One region of the Bacillus sp. BC08 genome, then DNA from elsewhere that is predicted to be linked to it. Evidence: riboswitches for the same ligand, from Rfam matches in the RefSeq annotation. Region 1 holds a riboswitch; each other region holds the start of a gene.
What was found. A riboswitch is a leader RNA that binds a small molecule or an ion and turns the genes downstream of it on or off. The one in region 1 is predicted to bind thiamine pyrophosphate.
Positions count from the first base shown of each region.

Region 2: linked by a shared signal. The riboswitch ahead of tenA (thiaminase II) and the one ahead of ACXVYO_RS10150 (MTH1187 family thiamine-binding protein) in region 1 are both predicted to bind thiamine pyrophosphate.
Region 3: linked by a shared signal. The riboswitch ahead of ACXVYO_RS18300 (energy-coupled thiamine transporter ThiT) and the one ahead of ACXVYO_RS10150 (MTH1187 family thiamine-binding protein) in region 1 are both predicted to bind thiamine pyrophosphate.

Region 1 covers NZ_JBTGPA010000030.1:91,607-99,881, reverse strand. The annotation lists gene ACXVYO_RS10155 (methyl-accepting chemotaxis protein) at 1-1,559, shown strand, start outside; TPP riboswitch at 1,621-1,722, shown strand; gene ACXVYO_RS10150 (MTH1187 family thiamine-binding protein) at 1,823-2,143, shown strand; gene ACXVYO_RS10145 (ABC transporter permease) at 2,115-2,888, shown strand; gene ACXVYO_RS10140 (ABC transporter substrate-binding protein) at 2,885-3,883, shown strand; gene ACXVYO_RS10135 (ABC transporter ATP-binding protein) at 3,880-4,629, shown strand; gene ACXVYO_RS10130 (hypothetical protein) at 4,695-5,468, shown strand; gene ACXVYO_RS10125 (ABC-F family ATP-binding cassette domain-containing protein) at 5,774-7,312, shown strand; gene ACXVYO_RS10120 (glycosyl hydrolase family 18 protein) at 7,767-8,275, opposite strand, start outside.
Region 2 covers NZ_JBTGPA010000034.1:332,075-340,349, reverse strand. The annotation lists tRNA gene ACXVYO_RS17855 (tRNA-Ile) at 1-73, shown strand, start outside; tRNA gene ACXVYO_RS17850 (tRNA-Asn) at 82-156, shown strand; tRNA gene ACXVYO_RS17845 (tRNA-Glu) at 158-229, shown strand; gene ACXVYO_RS17840 (CBS domain-containing protein) at 359-781, shown strand; gene ACXVYO_RS17835 (DUF3965 domain-containing protein) at 1,076-2,227, shown strand; gene ACXVYO_RS17830 (hypothetical protein) at 2,456-2,794, opposite strand; gene ACXVYO_RS17825 (SH3 domain-containing protein) at 2,800-3,960, opposite strand; TPP riboswitch at 4,230-4,341, shown strand; TPP riboswitch at 4,402-4,505, shown strand; gene tenA (thiaminase II) at 4,588-5,283, shown strand; gene ACXVYO_RS17815 (ABC transporter ATP-binding protein) at 5,252-6,001, shown strand; gene ACXVYO_RS17810 (ABC transporter permease) at 6,001-6,753, shown strand; gene ACXVYO_RS17805 (ABC transporter substrate-binding protein) at 6,750-7,751, shown strand; gene tenI (thiazole tautomerase TenI) at 7,762-8,275, shown strand, end outside.
Region 3 covers NZ_JBTGPA010000035.1:58,831-67,105, forward strand. The annotation lists gene ACXVYO_RS18260 (diacylglycerol/lipid kinase family protein) at 1-511, opposite strand, end outside; gene hpt (hypoxanthine phosphoribosyltransferase) at 595-1,122, opposite strand; gene ACXVYO_RS18270 (hypothetical protein) at 1,284-1,499, shown strand; gene ACXVYO_RS18275 (hypothetical protein) at 1,683-2,015, shown strand; gene ACXVYO_RS18280 (LPXTG cell wall anchor domain-containing protein) at 2,199-2,687, shown strand; gene ACXVYO_RS18285 (class D sortase) at 2,777-3,397, shown strand; gene ACXVYO_RS18290 (response regulator transcription factor) at 3,436-4,125, shown strand; gene ACXVYO_RS18295 (sensor histidine kinase) at 4,122-5,975, shown strand; gene ACXVYO_RS18300 (energy-coupled thiamine transporter ThiT) at 6,184-6,855, opposite strand; TPP riboswitch at 6,942-7,043, opposite strand; gene ACXVYO_RS18305 (FeoA family protein) at 7,238-7,465, shown strand; gene feoB (ferrous iron transport protein B) at 7,462-8,275, shown strand, end outside.

The DNA of each region.
Region 1 (8,275 bases):
ACGCAGAAATATTAAGGGATGTTGCAAAAAATCCAACCGCAGAAAGAGAAAAAAGAGAGAAGTTAACAGAGAAATTAGATGAATCAACGGAAGAATTGAACAGTGTTGGACAAACGTATATTGTTGGAGCGAAAAAAAATGAAAAAGGTGAGCTACAAATCATTGATTTGTCCACAGGTTTAGCAAATGTTGTTGAAGTAAGACCGGGGGAATATTATAAACAACCAGATCTTTGGATGGAAGCATATGATAAAGTAATGAGCACAAAAAAAGCAAACATGACAGTAGTATATGAAGACGCATTGGGATCATGGGTAACGATATTAGAGCCAATTAAAGATGAGAAAGATAATATTGTGGCAATTGTCGCAGCCGATGTAGATGCCTCTATTGTTCCTATGACAAAAGAAAAGTTCATTATACAAGGTTTAATGTTTATTTGTATTTCTGTTTTAATTGCAACGGTTATTCAATTCCTAATCGTACGTAACGCACTTGCTCCATTGCGGGATTTACGTGAAGGATTGCGCCAAGTCGGTGAAGGTGACTTAAGTATTAAATTAGAGGAAAGACCAGATGATATTGGTATTATTAATGCGTATTTTAATAATACCATCGAGAAGTTTAAAGGGATTATAGATAAAGTGAAGCAAACAGCAGAACAGGTTTCCTCATCTTCACAAGAATTGTCAGTGAGTACGAAAGAGAATAGCATGGCAGTCCAAGGAATCGTAAGTTCTATAGTTGAGTTAAGGGCTGGCATTCAATTACAGGAAACTGCAGTACCAAAGTATTTAGATATTATATATGAAATGGAAGATAGGATGGAAGAGATAACTAATACTGCAAAACAAATGGCGAAAGAGTCTGAAGGTACAAAGCATCATTCAGTAAAAGGAAATGGTATTATTGAACAGACGATTAATCAAATGAACATAATACAAAATGCAGTACAAGATTTATCTTCTATTATTTATTCTTTGGAAACAAGATCAAAAGAAATTAGTGATATTGTAACAGTAATTACCGGTATTTCAAATCAAACGAATTCGCTAGCTCTAAATGCTTTTATTAAATCTTCACGTGTTGAGGAAACTGGTGAGGGATTTGTCGTTGTTGCGGATGAAGTGCGTAAATTAGCAGAGCAGACCGAAGTATCAGCAAAAGATATAGCAAAATTAATAGGGGAAACACGAGCTGGTACGGAAGAAGCTGTTGTTTCAATGAAAAATACCTTAAAAGAAGTAGAATCGGGTATGAAACTTGTTGAAAGTAGTGGTGCTTTCTTTGGTGGGGTTTCAAAATCAGCACAATCTGTTACAAATCAGGTTAGAGTTGTTTCTGACAATTCAAGTGATATATTGCAAAATAGCCAAAATATTGTGCGGATTGTAAATGAACTATCACTTATTGCAAATACGTATGCGAATAGTAGTAGTAATGTTGAAGAAAGTATGAAAGAGCAGGAAATGTCTGTACAAGATATTGCGGAATTAGCTAGTTCTTTAAGCTGGCTTTCGCAGGAGTTACAAGAGTTAATAGGAGAATTCAAAAGTTAAATGAAATGATTATACGCGCTTTTGTTTGTTCAATAAAATAAATCATGCTACAATGAAAACGAATTAAGGACCGGGGAGCCAATTGGCTGAGAGGATGTAAACAAACATCGACCCTCAACCTGATCTGGATAATGCCAGCGTAGGGAGTTACTTAAAGTGATGTAGCATATGTTATTCTATAATAACTTGCATACAAGGCTTTCCTACGCAGTAGGAAAGCCTTTTCTTGTTTGAACATTTCATTTTATAAGGGGGATTTTACTATGTCACAACAAGTTACAATTTCATTTTCAGTAGTACCACAAGCGAAGAACAAAGATGTGTATTCTGTTGTTGATAAAGCAATTGAGGTTGTACAACAATCGGGAGTTCGTTATGAAGTAGGGGCAATGGAAACAACGCTGGAAGGAGAATTAGATGTACTTCTTGATGTCATTAAACGTGCGCAACAAGCTTGTGTGGATGCTGGAGCAGAGGAAGTGATTACTTCTATTAAAATCCATTATCGTCCAAGCACTGGTGTAACGATAGATGAAAAGGTTTGGAAGTACCGTGATGAATATGCAAAACCAGAAGCAATCTAAAATAATTACAACTATTTGGCTTATCCTTCTCATTGCGATATGGGAAGGATCTGTTTCATTATTTAAAATTGAACCGTGGATCTTACCCAAGCCTTCTGCCATTGTTCAAGAATTAATTGGAATGAAAGATTTACTATTACCGAATACGATGCAAACGTTACAAGAGGTTCTAATCGGACTGTTTTTTGCGATTTTAATTGGGACAAGTATTGCAATTATTATGGATGTTATCCCTTTATTTCGTATTTTAATAAATCCGTTGCTTGTTATTTCGCAAACGATTCCAATCGTTGTACTTGCACCGTTATTTATTATTTGGTTTGGATATGGAATGCTACCGAAAGTAATGGTAGTAATACTCGTTTGTTTCTTCCCGATTGCACTTAGCATTTTAGAAGGTTTTCAAACGGTAGATAAAAATATGTTGAAGTTGTTGCAAACGATGAAGGCAACGAAATGGCAAGTTTACCAGAAAGTAAAGTTTCCAGCAGTGCTTCCATACTTTTTCTCAGGTTTAAAAATTGCAGTTACATATAGCGTAATGGGAGCGATTATTGGGGAATGGCTCGGTGCCAGTGAAGGATTAGGAGTTATGCTTACAAGAGCTACAAAATCCTTTTTAACAGCCCGAGTATTTGGTGTGGCAGCAATTATTGTTATGGTGACATTATGTCTGTATTTTATCGTGGAGTTTATGGCAAGAATAACAGCACCGTGGATATATAGAAAGGACGGCAGAAAATGAAAAAAGGTTTAAAAGTTATGTTAGCTGCCTTATTAGCAGTAGGTGTGGCTGGATGTAATCCGGCGAAGAAAGAAGAAAGTGCAAGTAAAGATCAAAAAGTAAAAGTAGTATTAGATTGGTTTCCAAATACGAATCATACTGGCTTATATGTAGCGCAAGCGAAAGATTATTATAAAAAGCAAGGCTTAGATGTAGAAATTATTCAGCCTGGTGATAATGTGACAGCGGAGCAAATGATAGCTTCAGGAAAAGCTGACTTCGCAATAAGCGCACAAGAAAATGTAACGTTGGCTCGTGTAGAAGGTATTCCTGTTGTATCTGTCGGAGCGATTATTCAGCATAACACTTCAGCTTTTGCATCGCTTAAGAAAGATAACATGACTTCACCGAAAGATTTTGAAGGTAAACGTTACGGAGGTTGGGGAGGACCAGCAGAAGAAGCAACGTTAAAGACAATTATGGAGAAACATCAAGCTGATTTTAATAAAGTTGAAAAGATCATCTTAGGACAAACCGATTTCTTTAAATCAATCGGTCGTGATGCAGACTTTGAATGGATTTATTACGGATGGGATGGAATTGAAGCGAAGCGCCAAGGAAAAGAGTTAAATACGATTATGGTGAAAGACTTAGACCCGGCGCTTGATTTCTATAGTCCTGTTATGATTACGAGTGAAAAACATACGAAACAAGATAAAGACTTTGTGAAAAAGTTTATGAGTGCAACGACAGAAGGTTATAACTTTGCAATTAAAGAACCGAAAGAAGCTGCTGATATTTTAATTAAAGCTGTTCCAGATGTAAATAAAGACTTAGTACAAGAAAGTCAAAAGTGGTTAAGTACGAAGTATCAAGATGATGCAAAAGCATGGGGAGTACAGAAGGAAGAAGTTTGGACGAATTACATGAATTTCTTATATGATAACAAAGTTATTAAGAAGAAAATTGATGTGAAAGATGCCTTTACAAATGAGTTCCTTCCAAGTGAAAAATGAGTGGATTACAAATAAAAGAGGTTGTAAAAGCTTTTGATGGAAAGAATGTATTAGCAAATATTAGTGCTTCTATACGAGAGGGAGAGTTCGTTTCCTTTGTAGGACCGAGTGGTTGCGGGAAAAGCACATTATTAAATATGATTGCAAATGTTGAAAATCCAACAAGTGGGGATGTAACGTATAACGATAAGCAAATGCAAGAGCAAGATGTTGTAAGTTATATGCCGCAACAAGATTTATTACTGCCGTGGCGATCAGCTTTGCAAAATATAGTTCTTCCATTGGAAATCGAAGGGAAACCGAAAAAACAAAGGCTAACGGAGGGAATAGAAGCATTAAAGCAGTTTGAACTAGATGAATATGCAGACCATTATCCAGATGAATTGTCTGGTGGTATGCGTCAAAGAATTAGTTTTCTACGCACATATTTATGTGAAAAGCCAATTATGCTACTTGATGAACCTTTTGGAAAATTAGATGCCTTTACAAAAATGGAAGTACATAGCTGGCTTTTAAACTCTTGGCACCAAGAGAAGCAAACAATCGTTATGGTCACACATGACTTAGATGAGGCAATCTTGCTTTCGGATCGCATATTTATTTTATCTCAAAGACCAGCTTCAATAGTTGGTGAGGTACAAGTGAAATTACCTAGGCCGAGAACGATGGATATGTTAACGTCACTTGAGTTAAAGAAGGATAAGGAAGAAATTCTGAGAGTATTAGCCCCGTATATGAAAAAATAGAAAAAGCCTTTTAACAGTTTTTGGTATAATCGCTGTTAAGAGGCTTTTTATATAGGGGGAGAAAGATGAAATCTATAGAGCAAATAGTTGATTCTTTAACAGCTGATAATCTTGAAGAAGGAAAGTTCTTATTAAAAAATCATATTTTATTGATGAAGTATGGTATGGAACATCATGAATTAAAAGAAGAAGAAATGACAGAAGTTTTAAAGTGGGTGCAAGGCCGGAATCAATTAAGAGAAGATGTTCCAGAATTACGCGATTTACATTTAGTTAAAAAATTTCAAGTGTTATTAGATGAATTTATTCATTCTATAATTTCAAATGGTTATGTGGAAGATGCGGTAGAAGTTTTAGAGAGTGTATTGAAAAGTATGGGAGCAGTCGCTCATATTGTAAAGATTATGTTTGTTGGCAAAAGAAAAGTTAATAGAAATTCTTTAGAAATGGTAGAAGAGTTAAAACGGGAGTGCTACAACTTAATGGAACAGCGTGCTGCTGTCGGGTTGCATGCTCAAATCTTTCACGTTTTAGGTTTTGTTCATTCCATTCAGTTTGATTTAGAAGAAAGGTCGCAGGAACATGGACGAACTGTAATAGGCCTTTTAACGGATTTTAAGACGAAGGAATTGAAACCTGTACAACAATTTCAAAACGAAGAACATATTCCAGAAGTGAAAAATATGGTTAGTAAAGAGTATGGGATAGAGCTACAACGAAGAATTTATATGTGGAAATCGTTAACGCTCATCTTTACAAATCCATATGCATTAGAAAAGATGTATAAAGAAATTTACGCAGAAAATGAAAAAGCGGAGAAGGAACAAAAGAAAAAATAGAGAATAGAATATAACAGAGTAGTTTATACTCTTAATATAACAAATGTTAAAGGAGTGAAAGGATAAAATGACTTTATCAACTGTTCTTCAAATGGTTTTAGCTTGATGTGGGAGAAGTCTGCCCATTTTTAACGATTAAGCTAAATTGAAGACAGCAGGTAAAGAACCTTAATCCTTTTTTACGATAATATGTAATGGGTAAGGTGTATTCACCTTACCCATTTTTTATATATACAATTAAATAAGGCTTTATACTGTTGCTCTCTCTATTTAGCTTACGAACAATAAGTAGAGGAGAGAAAAAAATGAGTATATTAACAGTAGAAAATTTAAGTCATTCGTATGGTGAGAAAACCATTTTAGATAATGCGTGTTTTCGGCTATTAAAGGGCGAGCATGTTGGGTTAGTTGGGAAAAATGGAATTGGAAAATCAACATTGTTAAGGATTTTAACAGGAGAACTTATACATGATGACGGAAACATTGAATGGTTTCCACATGTGAAGATAGGTTTTTTACAGCAGCATATGGATTTACAAGAAGGAATAACAATTGAGGGATACTTACAAAGTGCATTTTCTAATTTGTATGCAATTGAGTGTGAAATGTTAAAAATTGCTGAAGAAATGAATGGAGCAGGAAAAATAGAAAAACTGTTAGTAAAGTATGGAGAATTACAAACTATATTGGAAAGTTCTAATTTCTATCAAATTCATACAGAAATTGAAGAAGTAGCAATGGGCTTAGGCTTACTTGAAATAGGCTTGAAAAAGGATGTTTCACAGTTAAGTGGAGGACAGCGAACAAAGTTATTACTTGGGAAGCTCCTTTTAGAAAAAGCTGATGTTTTATTGCTAGATGAGCCAACAAACTATTTAGATACAGCCCATATAGAATGGTTGCAATCGTATTTGAGACAGTATGAAAAAGCTTATGTGATCATTTCACATGACGAAGTATTTTTGAACAGTATTACAAATGTTATTTATCATCTAGAAGAACGGAAAGTGAAGCGGTACGTAGGAAATTATGAAAAATTTGTGCAAAGCTATCAATTGCAAAGGAAACAATTACAATCGGCGCATGCGAAACAACAAAAAGAAATTGCTCAGTTAGAAACATTTATTCAAAAAAATAAAATTCGAAAAGCGAAACAGGCTAAAAGTCGAGAGAAAGTATTAGAGAAAATGCAAAGGATTGAAAAGGTTAATCATGTAACTCGATCCCGTTTTGATTTCAATGTTTACGAGGAGCCAGTGAGTCGTATATTGCAAGCTGAGAAACTAAGGATAGGTTATAGTGATCCGCTATGCCCAGAGTTGAATTTACAAGTGAAAAAGGGAGAAAAGATAGCGATTGTTGGTCATAATGGAATTGGAAAAACGACGATGTTAAAAACGTTATTAGGTCAAATAAAACCGCTAAGTGGTTCAATTTCTGTTGGCGAGCGAGTAAATCCTGCCTATTTTGCACAGGAAGAGTTTGCTTCAGAAACAACACCATTAGAGAAAGTTTGGGCAGAACGACCAGATATGACAAGGAAAGAAATACGCCAAGCATTAGCAAAGTGTGGTTTGAAAGAAGAGCACGTGTTAAAACCTATTCGTTTATTAAGCGGCGGAGAACAAACGAAAGTGCGTTTATGTGAACTTATCGTAACGAAAAGCAATGTTTTAATTTTAGATGAACCGACTAATCATTTGGATGTAGAAACAAAGAAGTCTTTGCAGGAAGCGTTACAACAATATACAGGAACAGTTTTACTTGTCTCACATGAGCCTTCTTTCTATGAAGGGTGGATCACAAAAGTATGGAATATAGAAGAATGGAACGCTGAACAATAATCACAAAGAAAAGGCATTAGCTTATATAAGCTAATGCCTTTTCTTTGTGATTAACATGATTTTCGAGAACTCTTACATGAGAATTGTATGAAGAAGCACTCTTATGGTGCGCTTATAAGCGTGCTTTTTCTTATGTTATGTTTATATTTAGATGCCTTTCCCTAATAGGCGACTATCTTTTCTTTATATATATAGATAGTTTAAAGTGGAATGAAAAATAATTCCTATATGTAAAGGATAATGTGATTAGTATAGGAAGACAATAGAACTTAAAGGAAATTCATGTAAAATTCAGATGAACTTCACACGAACTTCATATTAGAAACTAAATATAATTATAATAGGTTATCGTAATATATATTTACGATTTTTCATAAAATTAAAAGTTTGAATTTAGGTCAGAGCACTCAAACCTAAATTCAAACTTTAGTGAAATAATTAATGGAGGTTACGTTTAGTTTTCGCTAATAGATGCATTTAAAAGTTCAGCAGGATTGCCTGTTCCTGCTCCTCCGATTGTAATCGATCCACCAGGAGGAATTTCACCATTCCATCCTGCATTCGTAATTACGTAATGATTATTTATTTTACTACTAATTTTAGAATCCCAAACTTGTGTTAAATTGCCGTTATAATCAAATTCTAATTTCCAGTTTTTAATAGGGGTCGTTCCACTATTTTTAATTACAATCGAGAAGTTGTAACCACTTCCCCAATTTGAAGTGACTGAAAAGGTAGCATTCCCATTTCCATCAGGAGGTGTTGTGTTAACGTCATCTGTTTTTACAAGAATAGAAGTAGGCTGTGATTTATTCCCAGCAGTATCCTTTGCTAATATTGAAAATGTATATTCTGTATTTGGTTTTAAGTTTTTAATTGTAATACTATTTATTGTTGTACTCCATTTTTCTTCTCCGGCATTAATTTCATATTCCGTAACTCCTACATTATCAGTAGATGCAG
Region 2 (8,275 bases), on a different contig from region 1:
CTATAGCTCAGCTGGTTAGAGCGCACGCCTGATAAGCGTGAGGTCGATGGTTCGAGTCCATTTAGGCCCACCATATATTATTCCGCAGTAGCTCAGTGGTAGAGCTATCGGCTGTTAACCGATCGGTCGTAGGTTCGAGTCCTACCTGCGGAGCCATGGCCCGTTGGTCAAGTGGTTAAGACACCGCCCTTTCACGGCGGTAACACGGGTTCGAATCCCGTACGGGTCATAAAAAAAGAGTCAGCATATTGCTGACTCTTTTTTATTTTGTAGAATCCTCCTTTATCGACTGATTTTCCTGAAATAAATAAAGGGATTTAGGAAAAGCTATGGTATGTATAAAAAGGAGGAGATACAAATGACACGAGTGAGAGACTTGATGAGCACTCATATTGTACAGTGTACACCGTTAGACAATGTATATGAGGCCGCTGTAAAGATGAAAGAAGAATCGATTGGATTGATACCGGTTGTTGAAAATGAGCAAGTTGTTGGTCTTGTTACGGATCGAGATTTAGTTGTTCGGGGGATTGCTGAAAAACATCCTGGATCTAATAAAATTACGAATGTAATGACAACAAACATTGTTTCAGTTTCTCCAGATGATTCTATTGAAAAGGCTACAGAGTTAATGGCACAGTATCAAATTAGACGATTACCAGTAGTTGAGAGTGGTCAACTCGTTGGAATGCTGGCACTAGGAGATTTAGCTATAAGAGAATCGGCAGATGATCAAGCGGGATTTGCTTTAAGTGAAATATCGGAGCAGCATACAGAATGAAGTGCGACTTTAATTAGTGGAATAAGTTACGTATAAAAATCAGATACATTGTTCTAGTATATAGGGTTAAACTAATATGTTAGCATGATGTATCTGAGCCATTATATAATAAGTATATAGGTAGTAATTTCGACAGTTTATTTAAATTTGTCATTCTTAATTTTAAATAAGAGAAAAAATGATATACTGATAGATATAAGTATTATGTAAGATTTCGAATATAGCAATATTTATTGTTAATGATGTAATAACGGATTAATATTTCCTATGTAGATAAAAGGGAAGGGGAATTATATGAGGGCTATACAGCGCGATCCAAATTGGAATTTGGTTACAGATACATATATAGAACCAAATAATTTCGCTGAATTATTTTCTTTACTTGTACCTTGTCATCCAAAAGGTGAAGGAAAAGAACGAACTATATTAGTGTGGAAAGAAAAAGAATTTTATAAAGAAGAAAATTTAGCTGCATTTATTGTATATGGAATGAATAAAGCAAAAAATTTACCACAGTTCCATAAAGATGAAATTCCAACTTTAGTACGCATTCTTCGCTTATGTCAAGAAATCGGTTGGTATGAAGAAGCGAATACTTTTATGGTGAATCAAGGACTTGCTGAGTTTGTTCACACTTCATTGGAATATGAAACGTGGGATCTTTTGACACAGGCGGTTGCTTTAAACTATTTAATTATTAAATATCGTATTGGTGAATTAACTGATGAGGATGTAGAAATTTGGGATAGAGTTAAATTTAATGAGAAATGTGTAACAGACTGTAAACATCTATTATCCCATAAAGAAGTATTAGAATTTACATTCTTTTATATGTGTAAGAGAGCTAAATCTCTATCAAAAGAGCAATTAAATAGTGATATGATGAGTCTAGCAATGTATTGTAATACTTTTGTGTATGACTTATATACACATGACTTATTACGAAAATATCGTAAGTGTACAGACTTCCTATCGTACTATGGACCTAGTCAAGCGGTGTTAGCTTGTCAAAGAGCTGTACTTTCTCAAATTTCAGATCGATTAGATCCATTGAAAACTACTCATGTAGATGATTATTTATATGTAATGAAAGAAATGATGGAGCATATGACGATAGGAATAATGGATCGATATAATCATTTTATCGGGAAGTTATTATCATATGTGCCATTTTTCGAAATGATTCAAGTTCCACAACATGCATATTATTGTGAAGAATTACTGTATATTTGTAAGGGCATTGAATATAAAGAAGAAATATTACGCAATTATATATTTATACAATTACATGATTGTTTACCATCATTCTTTAAACTATTTCTTAAAAATAAACGTTATGCAACGATTCATGACATTCTGTTCTATTGGTGTGATGATGAACAAAGAATGAGCTTAGAGAAAAAATATAATCTTAGCTTTATTTATGAAAAATATGCTTGCGGATAAAGAGCATTTTCTATATAAATTAAAAAGGATCTCAAGTTTATGTGAGATCCTTTTTTTATTAGTAAAACAAGGAGAACGCAATTAAGACGAGCAATAACATTCCATAAAGGAGAAATTGTGACGTATTGCTTCCTTGTATACCAAAAAAAGTATTTGTTTTTTTATATAAATTTAATATATATTTTAGCGGATTATCTTTGAAAGATCGGTACACAGTGTCTCCTCTTACTAAGCTTCTTGTTCGTGTTTCTTGTTTTTAGGAACATGAATGTACCTAGCTATGAATAATAAAACAGCCATAAAGAATACAGGAAATACGGTAGATAAATAAAAACCATTACTAATAATATTTGTTATTAGGGCACCTAATAGAAAGATGGCATTATAAATATGGGCAATTTTTTGTTTTAGTTGCACTTGAAAGGCTTCCATCATAATTTCTAAAGCAACAAAAGCAATGATAATAGATAAAAATACAGTGTTTGTATTGTAAATGATTAAACAACAGATTAAACCTAAAAAGGCTAAGTATTCAATTAAGAGAGGTATATTGATATTGCGTGGCATACAATTTACCTAACTAAATATGGCAGTGGGTTTACTGCATTTGTTTTTTCAAAATTCCATTCTCCATTGTGTAATTCAAAATGAAGATGTTGCCCGTATGAATGACCTGTGTTTCCCATATGACCTACTAATTGTCCAGCTTGTACTTGATCACCAACTTGTACAGTGCGATCTTTCATGTGAGCATAGACTGTTGTATATAATTTCCCGTTTATTTGATGGGAGATGAACACAACATTGCCATAGCTAGCTGAATAATATGATTTCACAACTTTACCTGCAGCTGCCGCCTGGATAGAGACATTACCTTGAGCTGCGATATCTATACCATAATGCATTTGTTCCCAGCGTATATCAAAGGTTGAGCTAATTCTTCCTTGAGTAGGGAATTTGAACACAGCTGGAATGGAAGTAGGTTGAGCTGTTTGAGCTTGTGATTGTGTTTGATTTTGCATCACATAATGTTTTGCCACGTATCCGTATCCTGTGCCAAAACGAATTTTATACCAAGTTCCCACAGTTTCCACTACTTGTATTTGTGTACCATTTTGTAATGAACCAAGTAGTGCACTATTTGTACTAGCGTTGCTACGTACATTAAGTTTAGGTGTTGCAACTGTGTATTTCGTATTATTTTGAACTGTGATGCCTTTTACTAAAGGCTGTGAACCATTAGACACGAACGCTTTTTGTACGTAACCTGTTTTGCCATTATGTAAAATTTTATACCACTCGCCTTGTTCTTCTTGAATGGTAACGAATTTCCCATTTGGTAATACATCTAAAATTGAAGATTCTAAATTAGGTTCAGAACGAACGTTTAATGCATTGGCATTAACAATGTATTGATTATTAGATTGAAGTTTGTTTTTTAGTAGAATAGCATCTTTTTGTACATAACCGACTTTATTATTAACAGATACTTTATACCAACCATTTGTTGTTTCAAGTATGTTTACTTTCGTATTAAAGCGAATTGTATCAATTGATGAGCTATTTGCGTTATCTTTTGTATGTAAGGCTACTTGATCGACTTTGACATATCCAATTTTCACATTAGATAATTGTTCAGCGTTGGCTGTTTGTACATTTGTTTCTCCCATAGAAGGAAGTAAAGAGGCAATTGCGATAGTAGTTGCTGTTAAAGCAGTAGCTTTCATATTCATATAATAGAGACCTCCTCTAGTTGTATAGTTGTAATTTTATTATAGTATAAAGATATAATATAGTGGGTGTATTCACATAAATGTAATATGAAATCAATATAAAAATAAATTTTTTGAGGATAATAATTCCTTTTTATCCAATTAATTGGGATTAAAATTTCTAAGATAGAATATAAGTATTATATAGTTTCGTTATTTTGTTGACAATTGAGAAAATTAAAACAGTTGATGATGTCTTATTACGATGTTATACTGACAGTGTTAATTTCATAGTTTGCTAGGAGAGCTGGTGTTGCCAGCTGAGAGTAGGCCGTAAGCCTTTGATCCTTTTCATTACCTGATCTAGATTATGCTAGCGTAGGGAAGCAATTCGGACACTAATAATGAGTCCCCGTTTCTTTGCGTATAGAAACGGGGCTTTTTTATTTGAAAATTTCATATTGAAACCACTAGGGGTGCTTGTTGTGCTGAGAGAGGAATAATCCTTAACCCTTATAACACCTGATCTAGGTAATACTAGCGAAGGGAAGTGGAGCAACGAATAAATTATAATTTTATTTGCTGTAACCACTTCTTATTTAGAAGTGGTTTTTTATTTATATACACATACCGGAAGGGGATAGGGAAATGAAATTTTGCGATAGATTATTAGAAACTGTACAACCAGTTTGGGAGATGAGTCATAATCATCCGTTTGTAGTAGGTATGGGGGATGGTACGTTAGAAAAAGATAAGTTTCAGTATTACATTATTCAAGATTATTTATATTTGTTAGATTATGCAAAGCTATATGCGATTGGTGTTGTAAAGGCAACGAATCCACAAGTAATGGGGAAATTCGCTGAACAAATTGATGGAATATTAAATGGAGAAATGACGATTCATAAACAGTATGCAAAAAGGCTTGGAATTTCTATAGAGGAGATAGAGTCAGCAAAACCATCTGCTAAAAATTTAGCTTATACAAATTACATGATGTCTGTATCTCAAAACGGCACACTTGCGGAATTAATAGCAGCACTTCTTCCATGTATGTGGAGCTATTGGGAAATTGGAAAGCGTTTAAATGATATTCCTGGAGCAAGAGATCATGAGTTCTTTGGAGAGTGGATTCAAGGATATAGTTCTGAAGAATACGGTAACCTTTGTATTTGGTTAATAGATTTATTAAATGAAATGGCAGTTGGAAAGTCTGAAAAAGAGCTAGATCGATTAGAGGAGATTTTCCTATATTCCAGTCGATTTGAATATTTATTCTGGGATATGTCCTATCGTAAGGAGATGTGGGGATTTGAGGAGCAAGAACATACTACAGTTTCATAATGTTTCTTTTCATTATGATGAGAAACCAATCATCAATGAATTAAATGCTTCTATACAAGATAAAGAGTTTGTAAGTATTATCGGACCGAGTGGATGTGGGAAAAGTACTTTATTTCGCCTTATTACAGGTTTAGAAGAAGCGAGTACTGGACAGATAGAGTTGACAGAAACAAAGAGCCATCCTGTAGGGTATATGCCCCAAAAAGATATGCTCCTGCCATGGAGAACGATTATTGAGAATGCGGCCTTGCCGCTAGAATGCCAAGGTGTACAGAAGAAAGAAGCACAAATAAAGGCAAAGGAACTGTTACATAAATTTGGCTTACAAGGATATGAGACAAAATATCCGAAAGATTTATCTGGTGGTATGAGGCAACGCGTATCTTTCATTCGAACTTTATTAACAGGCGGGGAGATATTGTTGTTAGATGAACCGTTTAGCGCGTTGGATGCTTTAACGAAGGCATCTTTGCAAGAATGGCTGTTTGAACAATGGAAAGAGTGGGAAAAAACAATTTTATTTATCACTCACGATGTGGAAGAAGCGTTGTTTCTTTCTAATCGAATTTTAGTAGTAGAGCAGCAACCGATAACTACTTTAACTGAGAGGGTTGTACCACTTGATCATAATCGAACAAGAAAAGATTTATATGAGCCTGAAGTGTTAGCACTTAAAGATGAGCTTCTTAGTATGTTACAAAGGCAGGTACTCGTATGATGAAGCGGTTGAAGGAGCTATTACCTGCTCTTACACTTTCTAGCATTTTACTTGCCTTTTGGGAAGTAGGCGCAAGAATCGTAGATGAAATGTACATTTTACCGTCACCGTCTGCCATTGTAATGAAGATATGGAAACTAAAAGATATATTATTCACAGTTCATTTGCCGGCAACATTATACGTTGTTTTAATAGGGGTGGCTATTTCTATCGTACTTGGGGTAGGGCTAGCGATGTTAATGAATGCGAGTAATTGGATGGAGAGAGCATTTTATCCACTATTAGTTGCTTCACAAACGATTCCTATTACAGCGCTTGCTCCGCTTTTCGTTTTATGGTTTGGATATACGATCTGGAGTAAGGTTGTTGTTACGGTTTTAATTACGTTTTTCCCAATTGCGGTCAATACGTATGATGGACTACGCAGTACGAAAAAAGAATGGGAAGAGCTTTTAGTTACGTACGGGGCAACGAAAAAAGATGTTTTTCTTAAATTAAAATTGCCGTCTGCTCTGCCTTATTTTTTCTCAGCTTTAAAAATTGCAGTTCCGCTTAGTGTGATTGGGGCAGCAATTGGTGAATGGCTCGGTGCACAAGCTGGGCTAGGGTATTTCAGTAAAAGAATGATGACGCAGTTAGACGGAGCGGGTGTATTTGCACCCATTGTATTGTTATCATTACTAGCTATTTTCTTCGTCATACTTATTTCGGTATTAGAAAAGAAATTCATTAGTTGGAGGAAGCATTCATGAAATTTTTAAAACGCATCTTTGTGTTTACATTATTAGTTGCAATGATTGCTGGATGTTCTAGTAATTCAGCATCAGATAAGAGTAAAAAAGACAAAGAAATAACGGTCATGCTTGATTGGTACCCAAATGCGGTACATAGCTTTATTTATGCGGCAATAGAAAAAGGCTACTTTAAAGAAGAGGGAGTAAAGGTGAATATTAAATTCCCTTCCAATCCGACTGACCCATTAACTTTAGCAGCTGCAGGAAAAGTAACAGTGGGCTTATATTATCAGCCAGATGTTGTCATGGCAAAAGCTAATGAACAAATTCCAGTGAAATCAATTGGAGCGGTCGTACGTTCACCATTAAATCATGTTGTATCGCTGAAATCAGCAGGCATTCAATCGCCGAAAGATTTAGAGGGGAAAACAGTTGGATATTCTGGAACACCTTTAAGTGAGATGTATTTAAAAACGATGGTAAAAGAAGCTGGTGGCAATCCAGATACAGTGAAAGTAGTCGATGTTGGCTTTGATTTAGTACCGGCACTAATTACGAAAAAAGTGGATGCGGTAACAGGGGCATACATTAACCATGAAGTACCTGTTATGCGTCATGAAGGCCATGAACCAGCATACTTTAATCCAGCTGATTACGGTGTACCAAATTATCATGAACTTGTATTTGTAACAGGTGATAAAACGTTGAAAAAAGATAAAGAAGCGTTACAAGCCTTCTTACGTGGTACGAAAAAAGGCTATGATTTTATGAAGAAAAATCCAGATGAAGCATTAAATATTTTATTAAATCATCAAGAAAAAGAAAACTTCCCACTTGTACCAGAAGTTGAAAAAGAAAGTATGAAAATTTTATTAGAGAAGATGGAAACGAAAGATGAGCCATTCTTATCGGATTCAAAAGAATCATGGGAGAAACAAAATAAATGGCTGAAGGATAAAGGAATGACGAAAGAAATCATTCCGGCCGATGAATTATTCGAAAACATTTTAAAGTAGGCGAATGAATATGAAAAATGAGCTTCATGTAATCTCAAATGGCCACATGACATTCGAAGAGTTGGTGAATGTAGCGATGCAAATTGAGAGTGAGATTGATTATTTGCATATTCGTGAGCGTGAGAAAAGTACGAAGGAATTGTATGAAGGTGTGGAAAGTCTTTTGAAGAAAGGCTTTCCGGCATCAAAAATAGTGATAAATGATCGAATTGATATTGCTATTTTATTAAACATTCCACGTGTGCAGCTAGGATATCGAAGTGCAAATGTAAGGTCAGTGAAAGAAAAGTTCTCTTATTTGCATGTTGGTTATTCTGTGCATTCTTTAGAAGAGGCGATCGATGCATTTAAGAATGGAGCGGATTCACTCGTCTATGGTCATGTATTTCCGACGGATTGTAAAAAAGGTGTGCCAGCGAGAGGGCTTGAAGAAGTTTCAGACATTGCAAAGTGTTTATCCATACCAATTACAGCAATTGGAGGAATCACCACGGAAAACACTAGGGATGTTCTGACTAACGGCG
Region 3 (8,275 bases), on a different contig from region 1:
GAATGGTGCTTAAATAGTAACCAATTTTCCCAAGCTTTGCTTTCTCTTCTGCATCGATGTTGTTTGATACTTCAGAGACAAGTCCAATGCCCCAGAAGTTTAAAAAGTGTAGGTCATTTGCTCTTGCGACGTCAACTGGTTTTACATGTCCTTGTGTAATAAGTTTTGCAGCTTCTGCGATGTTTTGCGGAACGCCGAGTGTGCGAGAGAAGTCGTTGCAAGTTCCGCCTGGAATGATTGCAAGTGTAGGTCTAGTTTCAAGAGGTGCTAAGCCATTTGTGCATTCAAATACAGTGCCGTCACCACCAAAAACGATAATTAAATCTACTTTACTAGCAAACTCTTGGCAATATTTTGTTGCATCACCTTGCTTTTTCGTATGAAGGATATGTAAGTCAGGAAAAGCTGCCGCAAGAGGTGGTACGATTTTCGTTAAGTTCGTATGTAAATCGCCTTGTCCAGCTTTTGGATTTACGATGAGGAGTACTTTTTCAAATTTTGTCTTTTTCATTTTTATTCTCTCCCTTTGTCTTTTACGAATCGTGATAGAAAATAAACTTCCACCAGTAATTGATGGAAGTTTATTCTATTATATTATTTCGTTACAACTGAAGCGATAAATGGTAAGTTACGATATTTTTCTGCGCAGTCGATACCGTAGCCAACGATAAATTCGTCCGGAATTTGGAAGCCAACATATTCAGCTTTTAAGTCCACTTTACGTCGCTCAGGTTTATCAAGTAACGTACAGAATTTCAATGCTTTCGGTTTATGCATAAAGAAGTGATCTTTTAGGAAGTGAAGTGTTAAACCAGAATCGATAATGTCTTCAACAACAATTACGTTTTTTCCAGTAATGTTTACATCGATATCTTTTAATAGTTTTACTTTTCCAGTTGTTTCTGTTTGATTTCCGTAGCTAGATGCAGAAATAAAGTCGATTGTTACATCGTTTTTAATGTGACGAATTAAATCAGCAGCGAATACGAAAGATCCTTTTAATACAGCGATTACTACGATTTCTTCTCCTTCAAAGTCACGTTCGATTTGAAGTGCTAGTTCTTTTACTTTTTCTTGTAATTGTTCTTCAGAGATTAAAGTGTCTTTTATTTCAATATTCATTGGAGTCCTCCTACAGTGTAAAACTTGTGAACATTTCGACTGTAAAGGATAGAAAGGAAAAAGTCAAAGAAGATATAAGTTTTTTACAGAAATCCCCACAAAATAGTCAGATGATATGATATACTGATCATATTAAGAAAACGCTTCCATAAAGGGTGATTATGATGAGAAAGAAAGAGTATACAAGTGCAACATTTATAAAAGCATTACTTTTAACAATTGTTCTTGGTAGTTTGGCTTACATAATTGATGTACCAGCGATTCGGATTTCACTAATTGGAATGACTTTAGTATTAGGCGCAATTTCCCACGGTATGATGTCACAGCTGCAAGAAGCTGGAGTCGATCATATGAAAGATCATATAGATGAGAAATGAGAAACCTTCACGTATAGAGAGTGAAGGTTTTTTGTTTCTTACAAAAATGTAAGGTAGTTGTAAGGCAAATCGATAGTTGCCTAGTAGTGTTTTGGATAAACTATAGGTGTAAGGTAAAAGGCAAGCATATTTTAGGTGAATTAAGTTTTAGGCACTCTATATGTGAAAAAGGAGTAGGAGGGCATGGAGAAACGTTGGACGACCTTTTCTTTTTTAGCAACTAGCAATACCGTAATGCTAGCTGGCGAAATGGATTTTTTGCACTTGTTTGATCGAGAAGACGATCATTCTTCTTCTAAATTTACAATGAAATGGAATAAATGGAGCGAAAGTTGTAGATTTGAAGAAGAGGCCCCTAACGAAGAGCAAAAGATTATTTTGACAAACCCTATTAAAGCGTGGGTTGTTCAACGTCGTAAGTGTAACGTCAAAAATCACTTAAAGAAAACTGAGCCGAGACAATTAGTTATCGCTCCGGCCCGTTCTACTTCTACATCACGCGAAAGTAACATGTAAATATTGAGACACACACCCGAAAAAACATCGTATATATTGCGATGTTTTTTTATTTGTCTACCATGAAATCTTTAAATGAAATATATTTCATCTGCATTTTATATTTATATCTCTTGTTTATTCTAGTGATACATCCGATGCGAAGTGATGTGATGTGAATAAAGTATAAGGGGAGAATTGAAGATGAAAAAGAATCTATTACCAATCTGTGCAATGGCATTGTTAACAGTAGGATATTCTTCAGTAGCAAGCGCGGATACTGGAACAGTAACGAAGGAAGAAGCGGCGCAACTGCAGCAAGATAAAGAGAAAAAAGAAGCAGTGATTAAAGAACAGCAAAAAAGTGAAGAAGAGAAAAAGAGAATAGCGCAAGAACAATTGAAAAATGATAAGGCAAAAAAAGAAGCATTGATTAAGGAACAGCAAAAAAGTGAAGAAGAGAAAAAGAGAATAGCACAAGAACAATTGAAAAATGATATGGCGAAAAAAGAAGCAGCACAAGTACAACAAAAAAATGGTGCAGTAAAAAAAGAAGCAGCAAAGCCAGTTGTACAAGGTGAAAAATTACCAAACACAGCATCTAATAATGTAGCAATGATGGGACTAAGCGCATGTCTTGTAGGGATAGGGACATTATTTGGCTTGAAACGTCGCAATAAAGTTAAGGCGTAAATAAAATATTGTCCTATAAAGAATGGAATAATTTCATATATTAAAAATGGTAGGTTATTCCTACCATTTTTGGCATGGAGGGATGAAACATGAAGTTACTCAATTATATCGGTATCATATTGATGGCGATAGGACTATGTATGGGATCATATTACGCTATGGAATGGTATAGAGGAAAAAGCTCTGCTCAACAATTAACGAAAGAAGAACTAAAGAGCCTTGAAAATATACAACATAATCAACTTTCTTACGAAACACCTGTAACTTCCCAAGTACCTTCTTCTCAAACGGAACATAAAGAAGGAGAAAAGGTTGCACTATTAAATATACCGAAAATAAAGAAGAAGTTTTCTATATACTGGGGTGCGGATGAGACAACGCTGAAAAAAGGAGTTGGAATGTTCGTTAGTGATGTAACGACAACGCCATCTGGAGGGGGACATACTGTACTGAGTGGGCACCGGGACACTGTATTTACTGATTTAGGAGAGTTAAAAGAAAAAGACACTCTTGTTTTAGAGTATGATAATAAAACGTACACATATGAAATTCAAAAAATATGGATTACCCATGCGGATGATCGTACTGTTATTATAAAAAAAGAAGAACCGATATTAACACTGACGACGTGCTATCCGTTTGATTATATAGGGGATGCACCAGATAGATATATTATCGAGGCGAAGTTAAAGGCTAGTTATTCAAAATGAAGTTGTAGTTTTGAAAGCGAGAGGGGGATATATAAGTTATGTCAAAAAACATTTTAATTGTGGAAGATGAAGATATTTTACGTGAAATATTAAAAGATTATTTTTTGAGTGAGCAATATGTAGTGTTTGAAGCAAGAGATGGGAAAGAAGCTTTAGTTGTATTTGAGGAAGAAGAGGTTGATTTAGTTATTTTAGATATTATGTTGCCGGAACTTGATGGGTGGTCCGTTTGCCGAAGGATCCGTAAAACATCCGAGGTTCCTATTATTATGCTGACAGCTCGTGTTGATGAAGATGATACGTTACTTGGATTTGAACTTGGAGCAGATGACTATGTGACGAAGCCGTATAGCCCACCCATTTTATTAGCTAGAGCGAAAAGGTTGTTAGAAAGTAGAAAAGTAACAAAGCAACTTTTAGAGAATGAAGATGATACATTATCAATTCATGGTATTCACGTCCATTTTCCGTCGCGTACTGTTACGATAGATAGAACAGACATTAATTTAACACATACAGAATTTGAAATATTAGCGTATTTTATGAAAAATCAAGGGATTGTTTTAACACGAGAGCAATTAATTTCAAGGATTTGGGGATACGAATTTGCCGGTGATGACCGAACCGTTAATAGCCATATTCGTAATTTGCGAAATAAATTAGGAGAGAAAGCAAAGTTCATTACAACTGTAGTACGAACAGGTTATAAATTTGAGGGGAATGTATGAGAAAAGGGATTGTACTAAAATTATTTACCCTCACAACAGCATTATGCATGTTAATTTTAGCGACAATATTTATTGGACAAACAATATTTTTTAAACAATATTATGCGAATCGAAAAGTAGAAGATATTAAAGTGAATTTAAATTCTTTTGAAAAGAATTATTTGAACTATGCAGGAAATGCAGAAGGAATTCAGAAGCTAGAGCAAGATTTTTTAAGAGAAAATAATACGTGGATTACGACATTAGATCAGAACGGGAATTTAAAACATGCAGATGATTTTTATTTTGAGGTAACGATAAATCGTTGGCAACAAAAGAGCTTTGGACAACAAATATTCAAAATCCCCCTATACAATCTCGTCAATATAGAGGAGATTGATAATAAACCATCAAATCAGTTTTTAGGCCAAGAAATTTATTTTTCTGGAGTGAAAAAAGAAGATAGTTTTATTCCGTTTTCTTTCTCGCTATCTAAGCAAAATTTAAGCGGATCGAATAAACCGTTAGAAAAAGCATTTAATGAGAAGATGAGTAAATTAGATCAAGAGAAAAAGAAAGCAGTTGGGGAACAAGCTGGTAAGGAAAAGAGGCCGGCCGTTCAGGAACCAGCTGCTCAAGAGCCAGATGCTTACATAGTAGGGCATGTTACGAAAGTACAATTCCCCGATGTAAAAGGACCCGTAAATCCAATTTATAAAAACACTTTATTTTTGGATAGTATAAAAGAATTTCAAACGGATGTAGTACTAAAAGAGAGTAATCAAATAGAATATTCAACAAAGACAATGGATTATGAAAAAAATGATATAAAATATAAATTATTAATGAAACCGATAAAAGAAAAAGATGGATCTGTAACATATATATATGCGATGGCTTCCTTACAACCTGTAGATGAAGCTGTACAAATGGTGCAAGATTACTACATTTACATCATTGCATTTGTAGTCGTTCTCATTTTTCTAGCTTCGTTCTATTACTCTAAACAAATTGCAAAGCCGTTATTAAAAATAAATGATACAACGAAGAAAATAGCGCACTTAGATTTCACAGAAAAAATACCGATTACTTCAAAAGATGAAATTGGGGATTTATCGAAAAATATTAATGTGCTATCGAATAAACTCCATTCGCATATTGGACAGTTAGAAGAAGATATTGAAAAGGAAAGAAAGTTAGAAAATACGCGGAAAGAATTCATTTCTGGTGTTTCGCATGAACTAAAAACACCGCTGAGTATTATGAAAAGCTGTATTTCTATTTTAAAAGATGGAGTAGCTGAGCATAAAAAAGAGTACTATTTTCAAGCGATGGAACGAGAAGTAGACAAAATGGATACTTTAATTTTGGATATGCTGGAGTTAGCTAAATTTGAGTCAGGCACATATAAAATGAAAAAGGATCCATTTTATATTGATACAGTAATTGAAGATATATGTGAACACCTTTCTGTGGACATAGAGAAAAAAGAACTGCATGTGCATAAAAATATATGCTCATTTGAAGTAGTCGCAAATCAAGGACGGATTGAACAAGTCATCGTGAACTTCATTACGAATGCCATACGTTATACACCAAATAAAGAAGATATTATTATTTCTACAATAGATGAAAAAGATTGTATAAAAGTATGTATTGAAAATAAAGGTACTCACATTGAAGAAGAACAATTAGATAAAATTTGGGATCGTTTTTATCGCGTGGATACAGCTCGTCAGCGTTCACAAGGTGGGACGGGGCTTGGGCTTGCCATTTCAAAGAACATTTTAGAACTACATGATGCTGAATATGGGGCAGAAAATACAGAAGATGGTGTATTATTTTACTTCTATTTATCGAAAAAAGCGTAGACAATGTAATCTACGCTTTTTTAACTTATTTTCATATTATCTTTACCTAATCTTTATTTTTAAGCGATATAATCTGGTTAGAAAATGAGGTTATGTAAGGAGTCGATGAACCGTGCATAGCAAGTGGCTAAGTATAATGGTATTTATTTTCTTTTGTGCATTTATTGTATTTTTAATCGATATTACGATATGAAAAAAAGAGCGCTCATTAAGCGCTCTTTTTCTTCGAGTTCAGTTGATAAGCATTGATGCTTTTGAATAAACGTGGTGAAGTAAGAAATAAAAAGATAAGTAAAACGGTACATAGAATATAGGAACCAATCATTGTGCTACCGTTAAATATTAAAGAATATAGAACTGCTGATTGACCTTTTGGTGCATATTGTCCCCAGAAAATAATTCCAGCGATAAAGTGACAGAAGTAGCGAGCGAAGCTACCAACAAATGTAGCAAGAATAATGTAACCAATAACTTTCTTTCCTTCGTTTTGTTTTTGTAAAGGTTTGTCTTTACGGCTACTTAAACTGGATTGTTCTAAGCTATTTTCATTGGATGTTAAAAGTGCTTTTTGAATTGGACGATAGAATAGACCAGCAAATCCAATGAATGCGAAAGCAACGAAGTATTCAATTAGTACTTGAATTGGTGTGACGATAATGGCATCGCCTACGACAATTTGTAATAATCCCCAAATTAAGCCTCCTAAGAAAGCCATTTTGAAGCCCCAGCGGTATGCGATAATAAAAATAGGAATCATAGCGAATGAGATGGAACCGCCTGTTGCTGATAGTTTGATTGAAAGTGGTAAAATGTCGATGACCAAGGCGAAGGCTGCAAGAATTGCAGATTCGATCATCGCTTGTAAATTGGTGTTACGCATGTTGTCTCCCCCTAAATCCAAGTTGTACAAAAAAGAATAGATATCATAGGAGGATACGAAATACGTAAATAAAAAAGAGGTATGTATTTCGGACGTTTGCACAATCCCTGCGTTAGCATTAACTAACAGGTTCGAAGGGTCGGAACGAAGTGTTCCCTCTCAGCGGCATGGCTCCCCCAGTGATAACGAGATTCTTTATTTGCTATTGTTTATTGTAAGCGAAATGGATGAGAATGGCAAACGAATGTAGTATGACAATTATTGAAATAGAATTGTAGTGAAATGTTAATAAATATGAAGCAAAAGGGTATAGTCCAATTGAAATAGAGTGTGCTATAATTTTTCTGAAAATAATTATCATTCTCTTCTGAGGGGGAAGGTTATGAGCTTAGTAGATATTAAAATCGGTGAGAAAGTGCTAGTGAAAAGTGTTCAGTCTTTAGATTATTTACTAAAGAGAAGATTGGCTGCTTTCGGTCTTTCTGAAGGAAGCGAACTTCGCATGAAGCAAAAGGCGATGTTCAAAGGTCCTTGTACATTGGAGTGTCGTGGACAGTTAATTAGTATTCGTCATTGTGACGCGAAAATGATAAAGGTGGAATTAGCGTGAATAAGGTAGCTTTGCTAGGGAATCCAAATACAGGGAAGACATCATTATTTAATGCACTTACTGGTTCTTATGAGTATGTAGGGAACTGGAGCGGTGTAACAGTAGAAAAGAAAGTTGGTAAATTAAAAGATAAGCAAGGGACATTAATTGATTTACCAGGTGTTTATGATTTGAATCCAGTTTCGCGTGATGAAGGTGTCGTTACAAATTTTCTACTAACAGATGAATTTCATCATATGTTAAATATAGTGGATTCTTCACAATTCGAGCGAAACATGCATTTAACGCTGCAATTACTTGAATTTGGAAAGCCAGTCTCAATCGGATTAAATATGGTTGATGTGGCAAAGCAAAGAGGCATTGTAATTGATGTAAAACGATTATCAGAACGATTAGGTGTAACAGTCGTTCCTGTCGTTGCAAGAAGCGGAAAAGGCTGTGAAGAACTACTTGCTACTCTTAAAGAAAATGATAAAAACGAGAAAAAGCCATTCATTATTTCATATGGTGTACAGATGGATGAAGGAATTGGACAGGTAATTTCTCTTTTAGAGAAAGCGAATTACAAGCATCCAAGATGGTTAGCTCTTCAATTTTTAAGCAATAACGAAGTAGTAGAAAAAGAAATGAAAGCATTACCAATTTATAAGGAACTTGTAGCCATTCGATCTCGCTTAGAAGGAAAACTTGATTGTACGTTGGAAGAGCATATTTATAAAACTCGTGAAGCGTATATTGAAAAGTTAAAAACAAATGTTATGCAGCATGAGAAAGAAGGAAAGATTCCTTTTTCGGAAAAAATTGATAGAT